3 regions of the Pantoea anthophila genome follow, and region 2 is predicted to be linked to each of the others. Evidence: predicted binding sites of a transcription regulator. Region 2 holds the regulator's gene; each other region holds the start of a gene.
What was found. The regulator PurR, encoded in region 2, represses purine synthesis genes. The targets are predictions, from matches to a motif close to CANGCAAACGTTTGCNTG.
Positions count from the first base shown of each region.

Region 1 (6,995 bases), 1.1 Mb from region 2:
GATTGTCTATGGCGTCTTTGGCCTGGGCTTTTTCGTCTGGCTGGTGGGCGGCACGATCGACCAGCTCTTCTTCGCCAGCGCGCTGCCCAATCCGACGTTTGGCACGCCAGGGCTGCTGTGGGCCTCACTGACGCTGGCGTTACTGACGCTGCCGGTGGTCATTGTCGCGACCGAAGAGGGGCTGTCCCGTATTCCCAACAGTCTGCGACAGGGGTCGCTGGCGCTGGGCGCAACGCAGGCGGAAACCCTGTGGAATGTGGTGCTGCCTATGGCAGTACCCGCGATGCTGACCGGTCTGATCCTGGCGGTGGCGCGGGCGGCCGGGGAAACCGCACCGCTGATGCTGGTGGGGGTAGTAAAAATGGTGCCGGAGCTGCCGGTAGACGCGGTGTTTCCTTATCTGCATCTGGATCGCAAGTTTATGCATCTGGGCTTCCAGATTTACGATCTGGCGTTTCAGAGCCCGAATATTGAAGCTGACCGGCCGCTGGTGTTTGCCACCGCGCTGCTGCTGGTGCTGATTATTCTGTCGCTTAATCTGCTGGCGATGGCCCTGCGTCACCGTCTGCGTGAACGCTATCGCCTTATGACTCAATAACAGGCTATGACTATGACGTCCGACACGGATATGGCGCTTACCGTTAACCATCTGTCGCTGTGGTATGGCGAGCGCCAGGCGCTGCAGGATATTTCGCTGCAGGTGCCGAAAAACAGGATCACCGCGCTGATTGGTCCTTCAGGCTGTGGTAAATCGACGCTGCTGCGCTGCTTTAACCGCATGAATGATGTGATCGATCACTGCCGGGTTGAGGGAGAGGTGCTACTGGGCTCGCTGCCGATACTGCGACCGGAGCAGGATCTCTCCGCGCTGCGGCGTCGGATCGGGATGGTGTTTCAGCGGCCGAATCCGTTTCCCAAGTCGATCTATGAGAATGTCGTTTACGGGCTGCGCCTGCAGGGGGTACGCGACCGGCGGGTGCTGAACGAAGCCTGTGAGCGTGCGCTGCGTGCGGCGGCGCTCTGGGGTGAGGTGAAAGACCAGCTGTCTCAGAATGCGCTGACGCTCTCGACCGGACAGCAGCAGCGGCTGGTGATTGCCCGCGCTATTGCGATTGAACCGGAGGTTCTGCTGCTGGATGAGCCGACTTCTGCGCTGGACCCCATTTCGACGCTGGTGATTGAAGAGCTGATGACCACGCTGAAGCAGCATTTTACGCTGGTGCTGGTGACGCACAACATGCAGCAGGCCTCTCGCGTGTCAGATTACACCGCGTTTATGCATCAGGGCGTGCTGGTGGAGTTTGATGAGACCGACCGTATCTTCACCGCGCCGAAACAGCGCCGGACCGAAGATTATATTACGGGGCGTTACGGCTGAGTCCGCAACGGGAAAGGGGCGCTCTGTCACCGGCTCAGGGGGCCTGTGTCCTGCGTAAAGACGCAAAAGACGCCCTCCATGGCGGGCTCAGCGCGGGCCCTCCATGGCCCGCTATGCTTTACTCCGGACACAGGCCCCCATCGCTTCAGGTTTAACAGCTGTCTGTGTGACTTCCCGTCTATCAGTCGTTAGCATAGCCCTGCGGCGGCAGCGGTTCGCCATCCAGCCAGGCCTTACCGTCACGCATCGCCAGCCGTCCCTCAACAAACCAGTCGATGACCAGCGGATAGATGGCGTGCTCCTGATGCTGCACCCGCTCCGTGATCTCCGCCTCCGTGTCGTCGGCAAAAATCGGCACTTTTGCCTGCAGGATCACCGGCCCGCCATCCAGCTCGTCAGTGACAAAATGCACTGACGTGCCATGCTCGCTGTCACCGTTCTCCAGCGCCTGACGGTGCGTATGCAGGCCCGGATATTTCGGCAGCAGGGAAGGGTGAATATTCAGCAGGCGATCGTGAAAATGGGCCACGAATGCGCTGCTGAGAATACGCATATACCCCGCCAGGACGACAAGGTCGGGCGAGTACGCTTCAATCTCAGCGATCAGCTGGCGATCAAAGGCGTCCCGGTCGGTGAAATCGCTGGCGGCCAGCGCGTGAGCCGGGATGCCCGCCTCACGCGCCCGCGTTAAGCCAAAGGCAGCGGCGCGGTTGCTGAACACGGCAGCCACGCTGCCGTGAATGCGCCCGCTGGCGCAGGCGTCAAGGATGGACTGAAGATTGCTTCCGTTGCCGGAGATCAGTACAACCAGCTTTTTCATCCGTTGATGACCACACGCTCTTCCGCCTCTGACGCTTTGATCACGCCGAGCTTCCAGGCTTTCTCTCCGGCCGCTTCCATCAGCGCAATCGCTTTATACGCGTCGGCCGGGCTCAGGGCGATGACCATCCCGACGCCGCAGTTAAAGGTACGGTACATCTCGAAACGGCTGACGTTACCGGCCTGCTGCAGCCAGCTGAAGACGGCCGGCCACTGCCAGCTCTTCTCATCAATCACCGCCTGGGTGTTGTCGGGCAGCACGCGAGGAATATTTTCCCAGAAGCCGCCGCCGGTCAGGTGTGCGATAGCATGCACATCGACCTGTTCAATCAGGCTCAGGATATTTTTCACGTAGATGCGGGTCGGTTCCAGCAGATGATCAGCCAGCGGTTTGCCTTCCAGCTGTTCGGTCAGCGGATCGGTGTTGCTGACTTCCAGAATCTTGCGCACCAGCGAATAGCCGTTGGAGTGCGGGCCACTGGAGCCGAGGGCGATCAGCACGTCGCCATCCTGCACCTTGCTGCCATCAATGATTTCTGATTTTTCCACCACGCCCACGCAGAAACCGGCCACGTCGTAATCTTCGCCGTGATACATGCCTGGCATCTCGGCCGTTTCACCGCCGACCAGCGCACACCCTGACTGCAGACACCCTTCGGCGATGCCGGTGATCACCGCAGAGGCAGTGTCCACGTCCAGTTTGCCGGTCGCGTAGTAATCCAGGAAGAAGAGCGGCTCAGCACCCTGCACCACCAGGTCGTTAACGCACATCGCCACCAGGTCAACACCAATGGCGTCGTGACGTTTGAGATCCATCGCCAGACGCAGCTTGGTACCAACGCCATCGGTGCCGGAGACCAGCACGGGTTCACGGTATTTCTGCGGCAGCGCGCAAAGCGCACCAAAACCGCCCAGTCCACCCATCACTTCCGGGCGACGCGTCTTTTTCACTACGCCTTTAATACGGTCAACCAGGGCATTACCAGCATCAATATCAACACCGGCGTCTTTGTAACTGAGAGAGGTTTTGTCGGTCACTGCGAGGTCCCCACGCGAGTTGCGGTTGGTGGTTAAAATAAAGCGCGGCAATTCTAACAGTGCAGGCAAACGTTTGCGAGTCCGGGATTGCGCATCGGACAATTTTCATTAATCCTTGTTTTATCCCGGCCAGACTCGCGGCTTTGCGCAAGGACAGGTGGCGCAGAGCGGAAAAGGCGGTATAATCCCGCGATTTTTTTTAGCTCAACTCATTCCGGGAGAACACCAATGAAGATCGTGGAAGTCAGACACCCGCTGGTCAAACATAAACTGGGCCTGATGCGTGAGCATGATATCAGTACAAAGCGCTTTCGTGAGCTGGCGTCTGAAGTGGGCAGCCTGCTGACCTACGAAGCGACCGCCGATCTGGAAACGGAACGCGTCACCATTGAGGGCTGGAACGGCCCGGTTGAAATCGATCAGATCAAAGGCAAAAAGATCACGGTGGTGCCGATTCTGCGTGCCGGTCTTGGCATGATGGAAGGGGTTCTGGAGCACGTTCCCAGCGCCCGTATCAGCGTGGTTGGGGTTTACCGTGATGAAGAGACGCTGGAGCCGGTTCCCTATTTCCAGAAGCTGGTTTCTAACATCGAAGAGCGCCTGGCGCTGGTGGTAGACCCGATGCTGGCGACCGGGGGCTCAATGATCGCTACCATCGACCTGCTGAAAAAAGCGGGCTGCACCAGCATTAAAGTGCTGGTACTGGTTGCCGCCCCGGAAGGGATCGCTGCACTGGAGAAGGCACACCCTGACGTTGAGCTCTACACGGCGTCTGTGGATCAGGGACTGAATGAGAAGGGTTACATCATTCCCGGACTCGGCGATGCCGGGGACAAGATTTTCGGAACCAAATAAATCGCATAGCCGACCAGAGAGTCGGCTTTTTTTTGCAAAAAAAAGCTCTCCGACCGGGGCGGATTTGCCGCAGGGCTGACCCGCGTGCCTGAGGCTGTGCCTGAAGCGCGCACCCGTGGGGAAAATAACATAAGGGGATAAATGATGACTCGTCGCGCCATTGGCGTCACTGAACGACCGCCGTTACTGCAAACCATTCCACTCAGCCTGCAACACCTGTTCGCCATGTTTGGTGCCACGGTACTGGTGCCGATTCTGTTTCACATCAACCCGGCGACGGTTCTGCTGTTTAACGGCGTCGGCACGCTGATCTACCTCTTTATCTGTAAGGGCAAAATCCCCGCCTATCTCGGTTCCAGTTTCGCCTTTATCTCGCCGGTACTGCTGTTGCTGCCGCTGGGCTATGAGGTGGCGCTGGGAGGATTTATCCTCTGCGGGGTGCTCTTTTGCCTCGTGGCGCTGATTGTTAAACGCGCGGGAACCGGCTGGCTGGACGTGATGTTTCCGCCAGCGGCGATGGGTGCGATTGTCGCCGTAATCGGTCTGGAGCTGGCGGGCGTAGCGGCCAATATGGCGGGCCTGCTGCCGGCAGAAGGCAGCGCACCCGACAGTAAAACGGTGCTGATTTCGCTGGTGACCCTGGCCGTCACGGTATTTGGTTCGGTGCTGTTCCGCGGCTTCCTGGCGATCATCCCTATCCTGGTCGGCGTGGTGGCGGGTTATCTGCTCTCCGCGTTTATGGGCATTGTGGACTGGCGCGGCGTGGTCAGTGCCCCCTGGTTTGCCCTGCCGACTTTCTACACGCCGCGCTTTGAGTGGGTGGCGATGCTGACGATTCTCCCCGCCGCGCTGGTGGTGATTGCCGAACATATCGGGCATCTGGTGGTCACGGCTAACATCGTGAAGAAAGATCTCATCCGCGACCCCGGCCTGCATCGCTCAATGTTCGCCAACGGCTTATCGACGGTGATCTCCGGCTTCTTTGGCTCCACCCCGAACACTACCTATGGCGAAAACATCGGCGTCATGGCGATTACCCGTGTCTACAGTACCTGGGTAATTGGCGGTGCGGCGATTCTGGCGATCCTGCTCTCCTGCGTCGGCAAACTGGCGGCGGTGATCCAGGCGATCCCGGTGCCGGTTATGGGCGGCGTGTCGCTGCTGCTGTATGGCGTGATCGGCGCATCGGGTATCCGCGTTCTGATCGAATCGAAAGTCGATTACAACAAAGCGCAAAACCTGATCCTGACCTCGGTGATCCTGATCATTGGCGTCAGCGGCGCGAAGGTGCACATCGGCGCGGCAGAGCTGAAGGGCATGGCGTTAGCGACGATCGTGGGCGTCGGACTCTCATTGATCTTCCGGGTGATCTCGCTGCTGCGTCCGGAAGAAGTGGTGCTGGACGCCGAAGAATCCCGCGAGCCCTGATCGCATCGTGACGGACAGGATCGGGGCAGGGACGCCCCATTCATCTCTTTCTGAAAACTGTGGTAGACTTCCCCCGATTTTTTGCTTGTTCTCTTGCTGAGGTGCTTCTGAACACGCCGGCACAATTGTCATTGCCACTCTATTTACCTGACGATGAAACCTTCGCCAGCTTCTGGCCGGGGGAGAACCCGTCGCTGATTGCCGCGCTGAAAGGCGCTCTCAGCCAACAACATGGCAGCTATCTCTACTTCTGGTCACGCGAAGGCGGCGGGCGGAGTCATCTGCTGCACGCCGCGTGCGCCGAAATGTCCGCTCGCAGTGAAGCGGTGGGGTATGTGCCGCTGGACAAACGCACCTGGTTTGTACCGGAAGTGCTGGAGGGGATGGAGCAGCTGTCACTGGTCTGCATCGATAATATTGAGTGCATTGCCGGCGAGCCGGAGTGGGAGATGGCGATCTTCGATCTCTATAACCGCATTCTGGAAACCGGCAACACGCGGCTGTTCATCACCGGCGATCGTCCACCGCGCCAGCTGAATCTGCAGCTGCCGGATCTCGCCTCGCGCCTGGACTGGGGGCAAATCTATCGCCTGCAGCCGCTCTCCGATGAAGATAAACTGCAGGCGCTGCAACTGCGCGCCGGCTTACGCGGCTTTGAGCTGCCGGAGGATGTGGGACGTTTCCTGCTGAAGCGACTGGATCGTGAAATGCGCACCCTGTTTGAGACGCTGGATCGGCTGGATCGTGCCTCGATCAGCGCCCAGCGCAAACTTACCATTCCCTTTGTTAAAGAGACGCTCGGCCTTTAAAGAATGTCGAGCACCGCTTCGGGCGGACGTCCGATTCGCGCCCGATCGCCCTTGATCACAATCGGCCTTTCAAGCAGTTGCGGATGGGCGGCGAGCGCGTCCAGCAGCGCACTTTCCTCTTTATCACTCAACGCCAGTTCGCTGTAGAGCGCTTCTTTCGTCCGCATCAGCTGGCGTGCGCTCTGCATCCCCAGCTTCTGCAGCAGACTCTGCAGCGTCTCGCGGTCAGGCGGCGTCTGCAGATAGAGCACCACTTCCGGTACAAGGCCGCGGGCGTTCAGCAGGGCCAGAGTTTCGCGGCTCTTGCTGCAGCGCGGGTTGTGGTAAATCGTCACCATGTCAGGCTCTCCTTTTCCGGCTGTTATGCTCAGCCTTTCTGATATTGTTTGAAACGCTGCTGCAACTGACGCAGCTGATCGATACGGGCATCGTAGCGCGCCTGTTTCAGACTGCCGAGCGGCACCTGGGCGCTGGCGCTGCTCAGTGCGCTAATCGCCTGATCGAGCTGACCATTCAGTGCCAGACTCTCGGCCCGCGCCGAGAGCTCCTCATCATTCAGCCCCTGCTGAGCAGAAGCCTGCGCCAGTAAATCCCAGCCGTTGGGGTCATCCTTGTTTGCCCAGGTGTAGCGATTCAGAATGCGGCTGGCGCTGGCATACTGTTTCGCT
Region 1 is NZ_CP110473.1:1,044,937-1,051,931, forward strand. Features, by position in the region: gene pstA (phosphate ABC transporter permease PstA) at 1-598, shown strand, start outside; gene pstB (phosphate ABC transporter ATP-binding protein PstB) at 611-1,378, shown strand; gene purN (phosphoribosylglycinamide formyltransferase) at 1,560-2,198, opposite strand; gene purM (phosphoribosylformylglycinamidine cyclo-ligase) at 2,195-3,235, opposite strand; gene upp (uracil phosphoribosyltransferase) at 3,464-4,090, shown strand; gene uraA (uracil permease) at 4,235-5,518, shown strand; gene hda (DnaA inactivator Hda) at 5,626-6,327, shown strand; gene arsC (arsenate reductase (glutaredoxin)) at 6,324-6,665, opposite strand; gene bepA (beta-barrel assembly-enhancing protease) at 6,695-6,995, opposite strand, start outside.
Region 1: a site for PurR is predicted at 3,298-3,315, ahead of purM (phosphoribosylformylglycinamidine cyclo-ligase). Genes of this name have one in related genera too.

Region 2 (6,995 bases):
TATGTTTACCGGAATTGTGCAGGGCATGGCAGAGATCGTGTCCATCGAAGAGAAAGAGCTGTTTCGTACCCATACTGTCCGGCTGCCGGAAGAACTCCTGCCGGGTCTGGCGCTGGGCGCATCCGTCGCGCATAACGGCTGCTGCTTAACCGTGACGGCAATCGACGGCGATCGCGTCAGCTTTGATCTGATTAAAGAGACGCTGCGGGTGACGAACCTCGGCGATTTGCGTGAGGGCGACGTGGTCAATATCGAGCGGGCAGCAAAATTCAGCGATGAAATCGGCGGGCATCTGATGTCGGGTCACATTATGACCACGGCTGAGATCTGCAAAATTATCCAGTCAGAACATAACCGCGAAGTCTGGTTTAAAATCCAGGACCCGGCGCAGATGAAATATATTCTGCATAAAGGGTTCGTCGGTATCGACGGCATCAGCCTGACGGTCGGGGATGTGACCAGAACGAAGTTCTGCGTCTATCTGATCCCGGAAACGCTGGAACGCACCACGCTGGGGGCGAAGACCTTTGGACAGCGGGTCAATATTGAGATCGATCCACATACTCAGGCGATCGTCGAGACCGTGGAGCGCGTGCTCGCCCAGCGTGATGCCGCGGCAGCCATGAGCGCGCTGACCGGACAACCTGCCGCAGAGAGTTAATATCAGGCGTGACAGCGCCTGTTGAACCGCTGACCCGATTCGCTGTGAGATTGCACCTGCGCAGGAAACAGGGTCAGATCGGAAAGACGCAAAAGCCGTCATCCCTGACACGCTCGACACGCGCCCTCCCTGGCGCGTGACGCTTTCCTCTTCTGACCCTGTTCCCTGTGCCTTTAACTTCTCCGTTGCGGTTAACGCGGGTCTGACTTCGGCAGGCCTTCGAATCCTCTACCGCGCCACGCGCAATCCCCCCTCTACGCCACGACTGAAGACGATCTGCCACAGCTGAATATCGCGCGCGCGAAACGCACCGGCACAGGCGTTGAGATAGTAGGCGAACATACGCTTAAAGCGATCGCCATAACTCTCAGCCAGCTGAGGCCAGGCCTGCAAAAAGCGTTCATGCCATGCCATCAGCGTCCTGTCGTAATCTGCGCCAAAGTTGTGCCAGTCCTCCAGAATAAAATGGGGCTCGCTGGCATCGGCCACCTGACGCACCGAAGGCAGGCAGCCGTTCGGGAAAATATACTTATCGATCCAGGGGTCAACGCGCATATCGGTTTTAATCGCGCCGATGGTGTGAAGCAGGAAAATCCCGTCAGGCTTAAGATTACGATCGACCACGTCGAAATAGGTCGCGTAGTTTTTAGGCCCGACATGCTCAAACATACCGACCGACACCACGCGGTCAAACTGCTCGTTCAGATCGCGATAGTCCTGCAGCAGAATCGTCACATCCAGCCCTTCACAGCGCTGCTGCGCCAGCTTCTGCTGCTCGGCCGAGATAGTCACGCCATGCACGCTGACGCCATAATGACGTGCGGCAAATTCCGCCAGTCCGCCCCAGCCGCAGCCGATATCCAGCAGCGACATCCCGGGTTCCAGCGCTAATTTACGACAAATCATATCCAGCTTGGCTTCCTGCGCCGACGCCAGCGTCGTGGCCTCTTTCCAGTAGCCACAGGAGTACTGCATGTAAGGGTCAAGCATCAGTGAAAAAAGATCGTTGCCGAGATCGTAGTGCTCTTTGCCCACGATCCAGGCCCGCTTGCGGGACTGCAGGTTGGTTAAGCGGGCGGCGGCGATGCGCAGGGTATCTTTGAAATGGTGCGGGAGCTGCTGATCCAGTTTATGTTTAAGCACCTGGTGGAAGAACATATCCAGACGGTCGCAGTCCCACCACCCCTCCATATAGCTTTCGCCCAGCCCCAGCGATCCCTCCTGCAGAACACGCTTAAAAAAACCGGGATGATGAATGCGGATATCCCATGGACGTGAGCCATTTATTTCGATGTCCGCTTTTTCCAGCAGTTCGTGAACGATGCGATACCAATGATTATCTTCAGGAGTCACTGCTTCTGCGTAAGATGAACTCATAGCTTTTCCACCACCTGTCCAATCTGAACCTGAACAAAGAATAGCCAATTCGTCAGGCATTGAGAAACGTCACGGAGGATTCCGCAAACCGATTATCTGTAAGATACAGAGGACTGGAACAGGCTGAAGCAGGGCCGGTAAGAGGGAATAACGCGTGCGAATACCGTCCCGGCAACAGCGTGCCAATCAGATTATTACGTTATTATATTGTTGATTTATTACAGATTTGTTGACCCGGATGAGTATATTCTCACGCGGGTCAATATTCAATGACTTATTGTTAGGGCGCTAACTAAAAAGTTAGCGTCTTAATGATTATCCTGGCAGGCAGGTTGCGCAGTGGCAACAACAGTTTGTGCGCTTGCGGCGCGCTGCATGACGTACCCGATCAGGGCGAGCAGAATCGTCACTGTCATAATCAGCGTGGTGGTCAGCAGTGCCTGAGTTAATCCCGCCGACACCGCCAGGCTGGCGAGGAAGCAGAGGCCTAACTGCAGCGTATTCTGCAACGCGGCGGCTTTGCCGGTAGCGTGCGGGAAGGGCATCAGCGCACTGGAGACCACAATCGGATAGATCGCTCCGTTAGCCAGCGCCATTCCGCAGAACGGCACCATGAGGCTGAGCAGCGTTCCCTGACCCGAAAGCGCGACCGCAAACAGTGCCAGAATGCTCAGGCTGTAGACCCCCAGCAGCCAGGGCAGCAGCTGTGCGCCGTTAAAGCGGTTGAGCAGGGCGCGACAGCCGAAGCCACCGATTAAAAAGGCGAGCGTCTGTGGCAGATAGCTCAGGCCAATGTCGGCGGGGGAAAGGCCCAGGCCCGCCAGAATAAAGGGTGAGCCGGTCAGCCAGGCAAAAAAGCTGGCGGAGCAGGCGGAGTAGATCAGTACGTTACCGCTGTAGACGCGGGATTTAAGCAGCGTGAAGAAGCCCGGCTGTGCCCCTTTCTCCTGCGGAGCGGGTTTCACCGCGGGCAGACGCAGCGTGACCAGAATCAGCGCCACCGCAATCAGGGTCAGCACCAGGAAAATCGAACGCCAGTGGAAATGGCCGATCAGCCATGCCCCGAGCAGCGGTGCCAGCGCCGGTGAGAGGGCCACCAGCGGCATGATCGTGGCGAACACTTTGCTGGCGCGCGCCGCCGGATAGCGGTCGATGACCAGCGCCTGCCAGCTTACGGCGGCAGCACAGACACCAATCGCCTGAATGAAGCGCAGCGCCAGCATCAGAAAGATATCATTCACCCACAGCATACCCGCACAGCCAGCGGCGAACAGTGCCAGCCCGGCCAGCAGCACGGGTTTACGGCCGATGCGATCGGAGAGCGGGCCCCAGAAGAGCTGACCACAGGCGAAGCCGGCCAGAAACAGACTCATGCTGGCGCTGATCAGGCCGGGCGAGGTGCGGAACGTCTCCTGCATCGCGCCAAAGGCGGGCAGGTACATATCGGTGGCTAAAAAGCCCAGCATGCTGAGCAGAGCGAGGTAGGGCATAAATCCTATATTCGACAACATCAGATTCTCATTTTGCAGGGTAAACGCGGCAGAGTGTAAAAGGTGCGTTTGCGGCTGTGAAACGGTAATATTTGCCGGTTGCTGTTAAAATTTTTGAAGGCAGATTATGTGGTCAGAGTATGCACTGGAAGTGGTTGACGCGGTTGCACGCGGGGGCAGTTTCAGCGCCGCCGCGCAGGAGTTACATCGGGTGCCGTCTGCCATCAGCTATACGGTTCGCCAGCTGGAAACCTGGCTGGCGGTGCCGCTGTTTGAGCGTCAGCACCGTGAAGTGGTACTGACCCCGGCGGGAGAGCATTTTGTCAGGGAAGGGCGCAGCGTCATCAAAAAAATGCTCGCAACCCGGCAGCAGTGTCAGCAGCTGGCTAACGGCTGGCGCGGACAGCTAAGCATTGCCGTTGACCGCATCGCCAAACCGCAGCGTACCCGGCAGCTGGTTAAAGATTTTTATCGCCACTTCCCGGACATGGAGCTGCACATCAGCTATGAGGTCTTCAACGGGGTCTGGGATGCCCTGGCCGATGGCCGGGTCGATGTCGCGATTGGTGCGACCCAGGCGATACCGGTTGGCGGACGGTTTGCGTTTCGGGATATGGGGAAGCTCAACTGGCGCTGCGTGGTTGCACCCGATCATCCTCTGACGCAGGCAACCCGGATTGATGATGACACGCTGCGTCACTGGCCGTCGCTGGTGCTGGAGGATACGTCACGGGCGCTGCCGCGGCGCATGACGTGGACGCTGGACAATCAGCGCAGGCTGGTGGTGCCGGAATGGCAAACCGGGCTGGAGTGTGTGCAGGCGGGATTGTGCGTGGCGATGGTGCCAGGCCATCTGGCCCGGCCACTGCTCGACAGCGGCGCGCTGGTGGAGCTCACGCTGCCGCAGGCGTTTCCGGACAGCCCCTGCTGTGTCAGCTGGGCAGAGGATCGCGCATCACCGGCAACAGGCTGGTTACTCAGCTATCTGGGTGATGCGCAAACGCTTAATCAGGAGTGGTTAAGCGAGGATTAACGGCGATAGTCGCGGAACGGACCATCCGCAACTGAACGGCGTTCAATCAGCGTGGGATGGACTTCAATCGTTTGCGACACTTCGCGCTTGCTGGTAATGCGATCAAGCAGCATATCCAGCGCCTTCTCACCCAGCTGAGCCTTGGGCTGATGGACGGTGGTCAGTGCGGGCGCAAAATAGCGCGCGTTGCGCACATTGTCATAACCGATCACCGAAATGTCCTGTGGAACCCGCAGACCCATCTCGTCAGCGGCGCAAATCGCCCCCATCGCCATGATGTCGCCACCGCAGAACACCGCCGTCGGGCGCTGCTTCTGCGACAGGATCTGCTGCATCGCCTGATAGCCCGACTCCGGCTCAAAGTCACCCTGCACGATCCACTCGGCGCGCGGCTGAATGCCCGCCTCTTCCAGCGCCTTAAGGAAACCGGCATGACGTCCGCCCCCGGTGTTGCGCTCCATCTGACCGGGGATGGCGCCGATGTCGCGGTGGCCGCGCTCAATCAGATAGCGTCCCGCCAGATAGCCACCCTGGAAGGCGTTATCCAGCACCGTATCGGTGAAGTCGGCGCGCGACTCGCCCCAGTCCATCACCACCATCGGGATATTGCGGTTCTCTTCCAGCATCTGCAGCAGGTCGTCCGGGTATTCAGAGCACATGACCAGCAGACCATCGACGCGCTTCTGCGCCATCATGCTGAGGTAGGCGCGCTGTTTTTGCAGATCGTTATGCGCATTCCCCAGAATCAGCGTATAGCCTTTGTCAAAACAGTGATTCTCGACCGCTTCGATAATCTCAGCGAAATAGGGCGCTTCGCTGGAGGTGGCCAGCAGCCCCAGCGTCCGGGTGTGATTCACCTTCAGGCTGCGCGCCACGGCGCTCGGCGAGTAGTGCAGTTCCTTGATCGCCTGCCAGACCGCATCGCGCGTCTCTTCAGCCACGAAGCGGGTTTTATTGATGACGTGCGAAACCGTGGTCGTGGAGACGCCAGCGCGTTTTGCCACATCTTTAATTGTTGCCATGAAAATCGGACTCCAGGACTTATCTAACTGTATGATAAGCGTAGTGTTAAACGTTTGCGTCTGCTCAGGGTATTTTCCGCAAAAATGCCGTGTTATGGCGCATTAAACCGGCGGCCGACGGAGAATAAATGCCTGAAAAAGTGCGCAAACGGAATCAGGGCTGCGCGCGTTGCGCAACAAGGGCGGGATTCTAACAAGGCTGAACGGATAAAACGAGATTTTTACCCACAGCTGTGGGAAAATAGAATAACCACAATGATTATGTGGTTAAGGAGCAACCCATGAGTACCGATCTTAAACTGGCGTTAATGACCACTGTCGGCTGCCTGCTGATGATTGTGGCCTTTAGTTTTACCGCTGTACTGCACTGATAAAAAAGCCGGGACTTCTCCCGGCTTTTTTCTGACGCTGCATCAGCTCAGCGAATGGTTTTCGGCGTCATTACACGACGCGCACCTATGTAGTGACGCTGCCAGTAATCTTCCCCTAACGCACTGATCTGAATATCTTTGCCGGTACGCGGTGACTGAATAAACTTGCCGTCACCCAGGTAAACCCCGACGTGATCCGCGGTTCCGCGGCCATTAATGCGGAAGAAGACCAGATCGCCTTTTTCCAGTGACTCACGTTTGATAGGGGCAGCGTCACGCAGGTGATACATCTCGTTAGCGGTGCGCGGAATTTTAAACTTCACCAGATCTTTATAGGCGTACCAGACCAGACCGCTGCAGTCGAAGCCGGTGTGGGGGGAGGTGCCGCCCCACTGATAAGGTTTGCCCAGCTGGCCCATGAGCTTGGTCATCGCCGTTTCACGCGCTTTCTGGTAGCGCTGACGGTGAGATTTGCTCATTTTAATGGTGCCGGTCTCGCTGGCATCGGCGTTTTTCAGCAGGCGCTGGTGGCCGTAGCGTTTTTTCTCTTTGGTGCTGAGTCGGGCGGTCTTAAGCGAGGTTTTTTTGGCAGGTGTCTGTTTAGCGGTCAGTTCAACTTTTTTCTGTTTTTTCGTTTTGAGTTTCTGAACCGGGCTGAGACGGGTTTTTTTTGTCGTGGTTTTCACCACGCGACGTTTGCGGCGCTCATCCTCGCGCGCACTCTTTTTCTCTGCTTTATGCGTACTGACGTTCACCGGAGCGTGCGGAGACGCGGCGGCGATGTTGAAGAACAGTTGCGCAAAGGCCAGCATAAAAAGCGTAATGATTAAACGCATAGTCCATTAAGTAGTTAAGTTGTCAGGGCCACTACGCACCGCGACAAAGTTGAGATTAATCTGATCCAGGATCAGCGCCGAAGCCATTCTAGTCCAGTTCTTTTAAAAACTGTAATGCCTTTTATTGTTAATCTTTGCAACCCACGCGATTGTGCTGAAAATGAACATTTTCAGCGTCTTATATCAACGAAATTATTACGAATTA
Region 2 is NZ_CP110473.1:2,161,796-2,168,790, reverse strand. Features, by position in the region: gene OJ965_RS12630 (riboflavin synthase) at 2-661, shown strand; gene cfa (cyclopropane fatty acyl phospholipid synthase) at 890-2,038, opposite strand; gene punC (purine nucleoside transporter PunC) at 2,347-3,549, opposite strand; gene punR (DNA-binding transcriptional activator PunR) at 3,656-4,561, shown strand; gene purR (HTH-type transcriptional repressor PurR) at 4,558-5,583, opposite strand; gene cydH (cytochrome bd-I oxidase subunit CydH) at 5,865-5,954, shown strand; gene OJ965_RS12600 (C40 family peptidase) at 6,002-6,790, opposite strand.

Region 3 (6,995 bases), 320 kb from region 2:
GCGATCAGCAGACGCACCAGAAAGCTGCTCCAGCCCGGCTGAGGCATAAAGATCTGCTTCTTGCGCAGCTGCCAGTAGAGCAGCGAGGCATTCAGACAGGCCGCCAGCCCAATCGACAGAGAGAGACCGGCATGTTTCAGCGGGCCGATGAAGGCCAGGTTCATCACCTGCGTCATGATCAGCGTGATAATCGCGATTTTAACCGGGGTTTTGATGTCCTGCCGTGAATAGAAGCCGGGTGCCAGCACCTTGACCACAATCAGGCCCATCAGGCCTACAGAGTAGGCGATCAGCGCACGCTGCGTCATCAGCGCATCGAAGGCCGTGAATTTGCCGTACTGGAACAGCGCCACGGTGAGCGGGCCGGAGAGCATCCCCAGCGCCACAGCGCAGGGCAGCGCCAGCAGGAAGCAGAGGCGCAGTCCCCAGTCCATCAGCCGGGAATACTCATCGTGATTGCCGCTGGAAAAACTTTTGGCCAGCGACGGCAGCAGAATGGTACCCAGCGCCACGCCCAGTACGCCGGAGGGGAACTCCATCAGGCGATCGGCGTAGTACATCCAGGAGACGGAACCCGACACCAGGAACGAGGCGAAGATGGTATTGATGATCAGCGAGATCTGACTGACCGAAACGCCCAGGATCGCCGGCCCCATCTGACGCATTACGCGCCAGACGCCTGCGTCACGCAGATTGATGCGTGGCAGCACCAGCATTCCCAGCTTCTTCAGGTGTGGCAGCTGATAGCCGAGCTGCAGCACCCCGCCCACAACGACCGCCCAGGCGAGCGCCATCACCGGCGGATGGAAATGCGGCGCGGCGAACAGGGCGAAGCTGATCATGCTGACGTTCAGCAGGGTCGGCGCAAAAGCTGGCACCGAGAAGCGGTTCCAGGTGTTCAGCACCGCACCCGCCAGCGACGCCAGCGAGATCAGCATAATGTAGGGAAAGGTCACCCGCAGCAGGGAACTGGTCAGGGCAAATTTATCCGCATGGTCGCTGAAGCCCGGTGCGGTAATCATGATCACCCAGGGCGCAGCGAGCATCCCCGCGAAGGTCACCAGCGCCAGCGCCAGTGTCAGCAGGCCTGAGACATAGGAGAGGAACAGACGTGTCGCCTCCTCACCCTGCTTGCTTTTATATTCTGCGAGAATGGGCACAAACGCCTGGGAAAACGCGCCCTCGGCAAAAATACGCCTCAGCAGATTCGGCAGTTTAAACGCAACAAAAAACGCATCGGTCGCCATTCCGGCGCCAAACACCCGCGCCACGATGGCATCACGGGCAAAGCCCAGAACGCGGGAAAACAGGGTCATGGAACTGACCGCTGCCAGCGATTTCAAAAGATTCATAATTGACGGCGCATCCTGAAAAAATCAGTAAAAAGGAGAAGTCGCGCGGGCACCTGAAAGATGCCCGGCGACAGTCTACTGCCACGGAGGGAAATGACCAGCACGGAGTGTTACAAGGCGTTATTCCAGAATGGCACTACGCCAGAGGTTTTCCACCACACGCTGCGCCATCAGCGCCTGTTCACCGCTGGTTTCAGGCGTCGTCTGATTCTGCACGCAGTCGATAAAATGGCGTGCGGCCCCGCTGAACCCGCGCTGGGTCAGGTGGCTCTGCCAGGCGGCAGGCGGAGCGATCAGCACGCCGTCGTGCCGCTCTTCCTGCCAGTCGCGCATCTCACTGATGTCGATACATTTACCGTCGCCTGTCGCACTGACCCGCTCACGCTGACTGCCTGCGCGCCGGTGCATGCTGGTGGTGATCGACAGGCCCTCCAGGGAGAAGTGGTGCTCAGCGTAGAGCATCTGTCCCTGTTCGTTGGTATCGATGCGCCCCTGAACATGCTGAACAGGCTTGCCGCCGAGCCAGAGTGCGGTGTCGACGACGTGCAGGTAGTCATCAAGCAGGGTAAAGCGAAGATCCTGAGGCCCGACGCTGTCGCTGCGGTGCTTTTCAATCCGCAGGGAAGCGACGTGTCCCATCTCCGCCCGCAGCTGCTGATAGCGCGGGGCGAAGCGGCGATTAAAGGCGACCATCAGCTTACGCTGCTGTTTCTCCGCCAGCGCCACCAGCGCCTCAGCCTGATCCAGGGTTTCCGCCAGCGGCTTATCGACGCAGACATCTTTTCCGGCCAGCAGCAGCGCCTTCACCACCTCATAGTGCGTGGCGGTGCTGCTGTGGACAAAAACGGCGTCGCAGGCCGCGGCCAGCCTATTCAGGGAACTGAAACAGTCCATACGGTAACTGTCGCAGAGTGGCCGGGCTTTGGCCTGATTCGGCGAAAATGCCCCCACCAGCGTCCAGTCTGTCGCCGCCGACAACACCGGCAGCCAGGCTTTCTGTGCGATACCGCCGAGTCCCACCACACCAATACGTAAAGTCATCTTAATGCTCCGGCTGCAGCAGTTGAGTGAGCTGAGCCTGAAGCCGGGCGACCTGCTGTTCCAGGGTGGCCACACGCCTTGCCAGATCGCCCTGCTCTTCCGGCTCATCGGCGGCCAGTGGCGTGTCGCTCTCCCCGGCCAGCAGATGCATAAAGCGGCTTTCGCGCTTGCCCGGCTCGCGCGCCAGGCGGATCACCCGGGCGCTGTCGTCACGCTGCATCAGGCCTTCCAGCGTCTGTTCTGTTTCGCTGACGTCACTGAACTCATGAAGACGACCGCTGCGGGTGCGTAGTTCGCCTGGCGTCTGCGGACCGCGCAGCATCAGTAACGTCAGCACGGCAACTTCGGCGCTGTTCAGCTTCAGCGTACCAAAGGCGGAGTTACAGAAACGCTGCTCATATTTCACGACCCGCTGACCGGACGCGCTGCTGGCGGTAACCAGATGCCGCTTCACCAGCTGATCGAGTTCATCCTGCACCGCGCTTTCACTCAGCTCCATCACCGGCTCACGGTTTGATTTCTGGTTACAGGCCACCACGACTCCATTCAGTGACAGCGGATACTGTTCCGGCGTGGTGACCTGCTTCTCCAGCAGGCAGCCCAGCACGCGCAGCGCCTGCGCCGATAAAGCCATCTTCATGCTTGCGTCCTCATTATTGTCCACGCCGGTCAGGCGTCCATTCCCGCTGGGTTAGCGCTGTCAGCACGTGATCCTGCCAGCGTCCGTCAATCAGCAGATAGTCTTTCGCATATCCCTCTTTCTCAAAACCGAGGCGCGCCAGCAGGTCGCCGCTGCGCTGGTTGTGCGGCATGTAGTTCGCCATGATGCGGTGAATATGCTGCTGACGCTGCATGTAGCGGATAGCAGACTGTAACGCTTCAAACATCAGCCCCTGTCCCTGCCACTTTTCGCCCAGCGAATAGCCAAGATAACAGGCGTGAAAGGAACCGCGCAGTACGTTGCTGAAGTTGGCTACGCCGCGCACTTCGGTTTCTTCGCTGTCCATCAGAATAAAATAGAAGGCCGAGCCCTGCTTATGCATGTCGGCGATCAGCCCCAGCCGCGCCTGCCAGCCGGAGGGATAGCAGTGACTGTCATCGCGCACCGGCTCCCACGGTTTTAAAAACAGGCGGTTTTCCGCGTAGTAATCTGCCATTCGCCAGGCATCACGTTCGTGAACCAGACGGACCACCAGCCGATCGGTGGTTAAGCGCACCCTGGGCGCGGCAGAACGATAGCCAAACATCCTGACTCCTGAAATCAATGGCTGAGAGTGAAAGCCGTCATTATCTGGCTTTCACTATAACCGCCGCCTGGGCTGCGGTAAAACATTACGGATTTTTTGCCGTAAAGAGGTTGATTTTGTTCCATTATCACCGCGCAGACGCCCCTGCTCAGGCGTCATCAACGCCCGTTCAGCCCGGCCATCTGTCGGGCTGGTTTGCCGGGAGGGGGAATCTCTTCCATACTTTTCAGGCGCCCGAAACAGGATGAAATGATTCACTCTGTTAAACATTAACCTGTAAACGAGGGAGATCAGGATGAAGCTCTATATCTACGACCACTGCCCCTTCTGTGTGAAAGCGCGCATGATTTTTGGTCTGAAGAATTTGCCGGTTGAGCTGGTGGTCATGCTCAATGACGATGAAGAGACGCCTCAGCGACTGATTGGCCAGAAAATGGCGCCTGTCCTGCAGAAAAAGGATGGCAGCGCGATGCCCGAAAGCATGGAGATTGTGCACTATGTCGACCAGCAGGATGGCAAACCGCTGATTACCGGTGCGCTCAATCCGGCCATTGGCGACTGGCTGCGTCACATGAACAGCTACGTGAATAAGCTGCTGCTGCCGCGCATTGCCGAGGCCCCTTTTGCTGAGTTTGCCACCCCGGCGGCACGTGACTATTTCCGCGCGAAAAAGCAGGCCAGCATTGGTGATTTCGAGGAGCTGAAAACGCATTCGGCCGGACTGATTAAAAAAGTCAGCGGCGATCTGCGCAAACTGGACGGCCTGATCGTCCAGCCTAATGCGGTTAACGGCGAGCTGTCGGAAGATGATTTCAGCCTCTTCCCGCTGCTGCGCTCCCTGACGCTGGTTCCGGGCATCGACTGGCCAGCACGGGTCGCTGACTACCGTGACAATATGGCCAAACAGACCCAGGTCAATCTGCTTTCTTCTATTGCGCAGTAATCCCGCCCGGATGAGAGACGCCGCGGTGTTTCTCATCCCTTTTCTGATGACACCTCTCACGCATTCAGGCACGCTATATCCTGTTAACTGACTTTGTTATCCAGGATATAGAACGATGAAAAAGGTATTTTTCGGGCTGACTGCCCTGATGTTTGTGCTGCTGGTGAGCGGCTGCAATAAACTGACGCAGTACACTATCAGCGAACAGGAAGTGAACCAGGCGCTGCAAAAGCATAACAACTACGAGAAAGACATTAGCGTGTCCGGTCTGGTCAATGCGCATATTGTCCTGAATAATCTCACCAGCCAGATCGGCCGCACAGAACCTGGCAAAGTGTCGCTCTCCGGCAATGCAAAGATTAACGTCACCTCTCTGTTCGGCCCGCAGCAGGCTGACATGCAGCTGACGATGCGCGCACAGCCCGTCTATGACCCACAGCAGGGGGCGATCTTTCTGCGCGATCTGGAGATAACCGACGCACAGGTGGCGCCGGAGAAAATGGCCGCCATCATGAAAACCCTGACGCCTTATCTGAATCAGTCGCTGAAGAGCTATTTCGATCAAAACCCGGCGTACCGTCTCAGCGCTGACCGCAGTAAGGGTGAGTCACTGGCGAAAAAATTTGCCAAAGGACTGGAAGTCAGACCGGGCGAACTGGTCATCCCCTTCACGCAGTAATCCCGATTGCCGCGCCATCCGGCGCGGATTTTTGCTGTCAGCAGAAAAAGCAGGTGCAAACGGTTGCCTGAATCCTTATGCTTAGACCCCGGCCAAAACATGCCTTCTGTTTCCTTTCTGCCGGAGCTTCACTGATGACAGCACAACCTCAGCAACTTACCCTGCGTCGCCCTGACGACTGGCACATTCATCTGCGTGACGATGAGATGCTTAAAACGGTCCTGCCCTATACCAGCGCGGTTAATGGTCGTGCCATCGTGATGCCTAACCTGGTGCCGCCGGTGACCAGCGTGGCGGCAGGAGAAGCGTACCGCGACCGCATCCTGGCCGCGTTGCCCGCCGATCACGCCTTTACGCCGCTGATGACCTGTTATCTCACTGACTCACTGGATCCGGATGAGCTTGAGCGTGGCTTCACATCCGGTCTGTTTACCGCCGCCAAGCTCTATCCGGCTCATGCCACCACTAACTCCAGCCACGGCGTCACCAATATCGCCTCCATCGCCCGCGTACTGGAGCGGATGCAGCAGCTGGGTATGCCGCTGCTGGTTCATGGCGAAGTCACCGATGCCCATATCGACATTTTTGATCGTGAAGCCCGCTTCATTGACACCGTGATGGTGCCGCTGCGCAGTCAGTTTCCGGGGCTGAAAGTGGTGATGGAGCATATCACCACCCAGGATGCCGCGGATTATGTCGCTGCTGCCGATGAGACGCTGGGCGCGACCATTACGCCGCAGCACCTGATGTTTAACCGCAACCACATGCTGGTGGGCGGAATTCGCCCGCATCTTTACTGCCTGCCGATTCTCAAGCGCAATGTGCATCAGGACGCGCTGCGCAGGGTCGTGGCCAGCGGTCATCCGCGTTTCTTCCTCGGCACCGACACCGCTCCGCATCTGCAGCATCTTAAAGAGTCTGCCTGTGGCTGCGCGGGCGTATTTAATGCGCCGACCTCGCTGGCGGCCTACGTGACCGTGTTTGAAGAGCTGAATGCGCTGGAGCATTTCGAAGCGTTCTGTTCTGAAAACGGCCCGCGTTTCTATGGCCTGCCGCTGAATGAAGGCACAATTACCCTGGTGCGTGAGCCCTGGCAGGTGCCGGCGTCCATTGCGCTGGGCAGTGACGCTCTGATTCCTTTCCTCGCGGGTGAAACGCTCAACTGGCGCGTTGCATAATTTTGCTTGCCTCCGGCGGATGGATACTGTAAATATATACAGTATCTTATCCGGAGGCTGCTATGCGTGTTGAAATTACCGTATCAAATACCCGACCTCTTCCTGCTGGCGCGATAGAGGCGTTAAGCGATGAACTGTCGCGCCGCATTGACGAACAGTTCCCTGACTCGACCAATCACGTCAAGGTACGTTATGCCAGTGCCAACAATCTCAGCGTGCTGGGCGGTGGAAAAGAGACGCGCGACCAGATCAGCGAAATCCTGCAACAGACGTGGGAGAGTGCTGACGACTGGTTCATTACTGATTAACCGCCACTGTGCTTTTTTTCCGGGTGTCGCCACCCGGTTTTTTTATCTTTTCTCCCCTCTCGCACTTCCCTCTTCCTGCATCTAGACTCTTACTGATCAATGCCCTATCCTTGCGCTCGTCACGCATAACAGGAGGTGCGACACCATGACTACTGATAAACCGGAAGAGGCGATGACCTTTGGTGAGTTGTTAGCACTGATTGGTGATCAGCAGCGTCGTTTAACGGTGCTGGAAAATGCCTTTTCC
Region 3 is NZ_CP110473.1:2,479,873-2,486,867, forward strand. Features, by position in the region: gene murJ (murein biosynthesis integral membrane protein MurJ) at 1-1,352, opposite strand, end outside; gene OJ965_RS14020 (Gfo/Idh/MocA family protein) at 1,473-2,393, opposite strand; gene OJ965_RS14025 (YceH family protein) at 2,395-3,033, opposite strand; gene rimJ (ribosomal protein S5-alanine N-acetyltransferase) at 3,047-3,640, opposite strand; gene grxB (glutaredoxin 2) at 3,936-4,583, shown strand; gene OJ965_RS14040 (lipoprotein) at 4,699-5,262, shown strand; gene pyrC (dihydroorotase) at 5,397-6,440, shown strand; gene dinI (DNA damage-inducible protein I) at 6,503-6,748, shown strand; gene OJ965_RS14055 (hypothetical protein) at 6,894-6,995, shown strand, end outside.
Region 3: a site for PurR is predicted at 5,315-5,332, ahead of pyrC (dihydroorotase). Genes of this name have one in related genera too.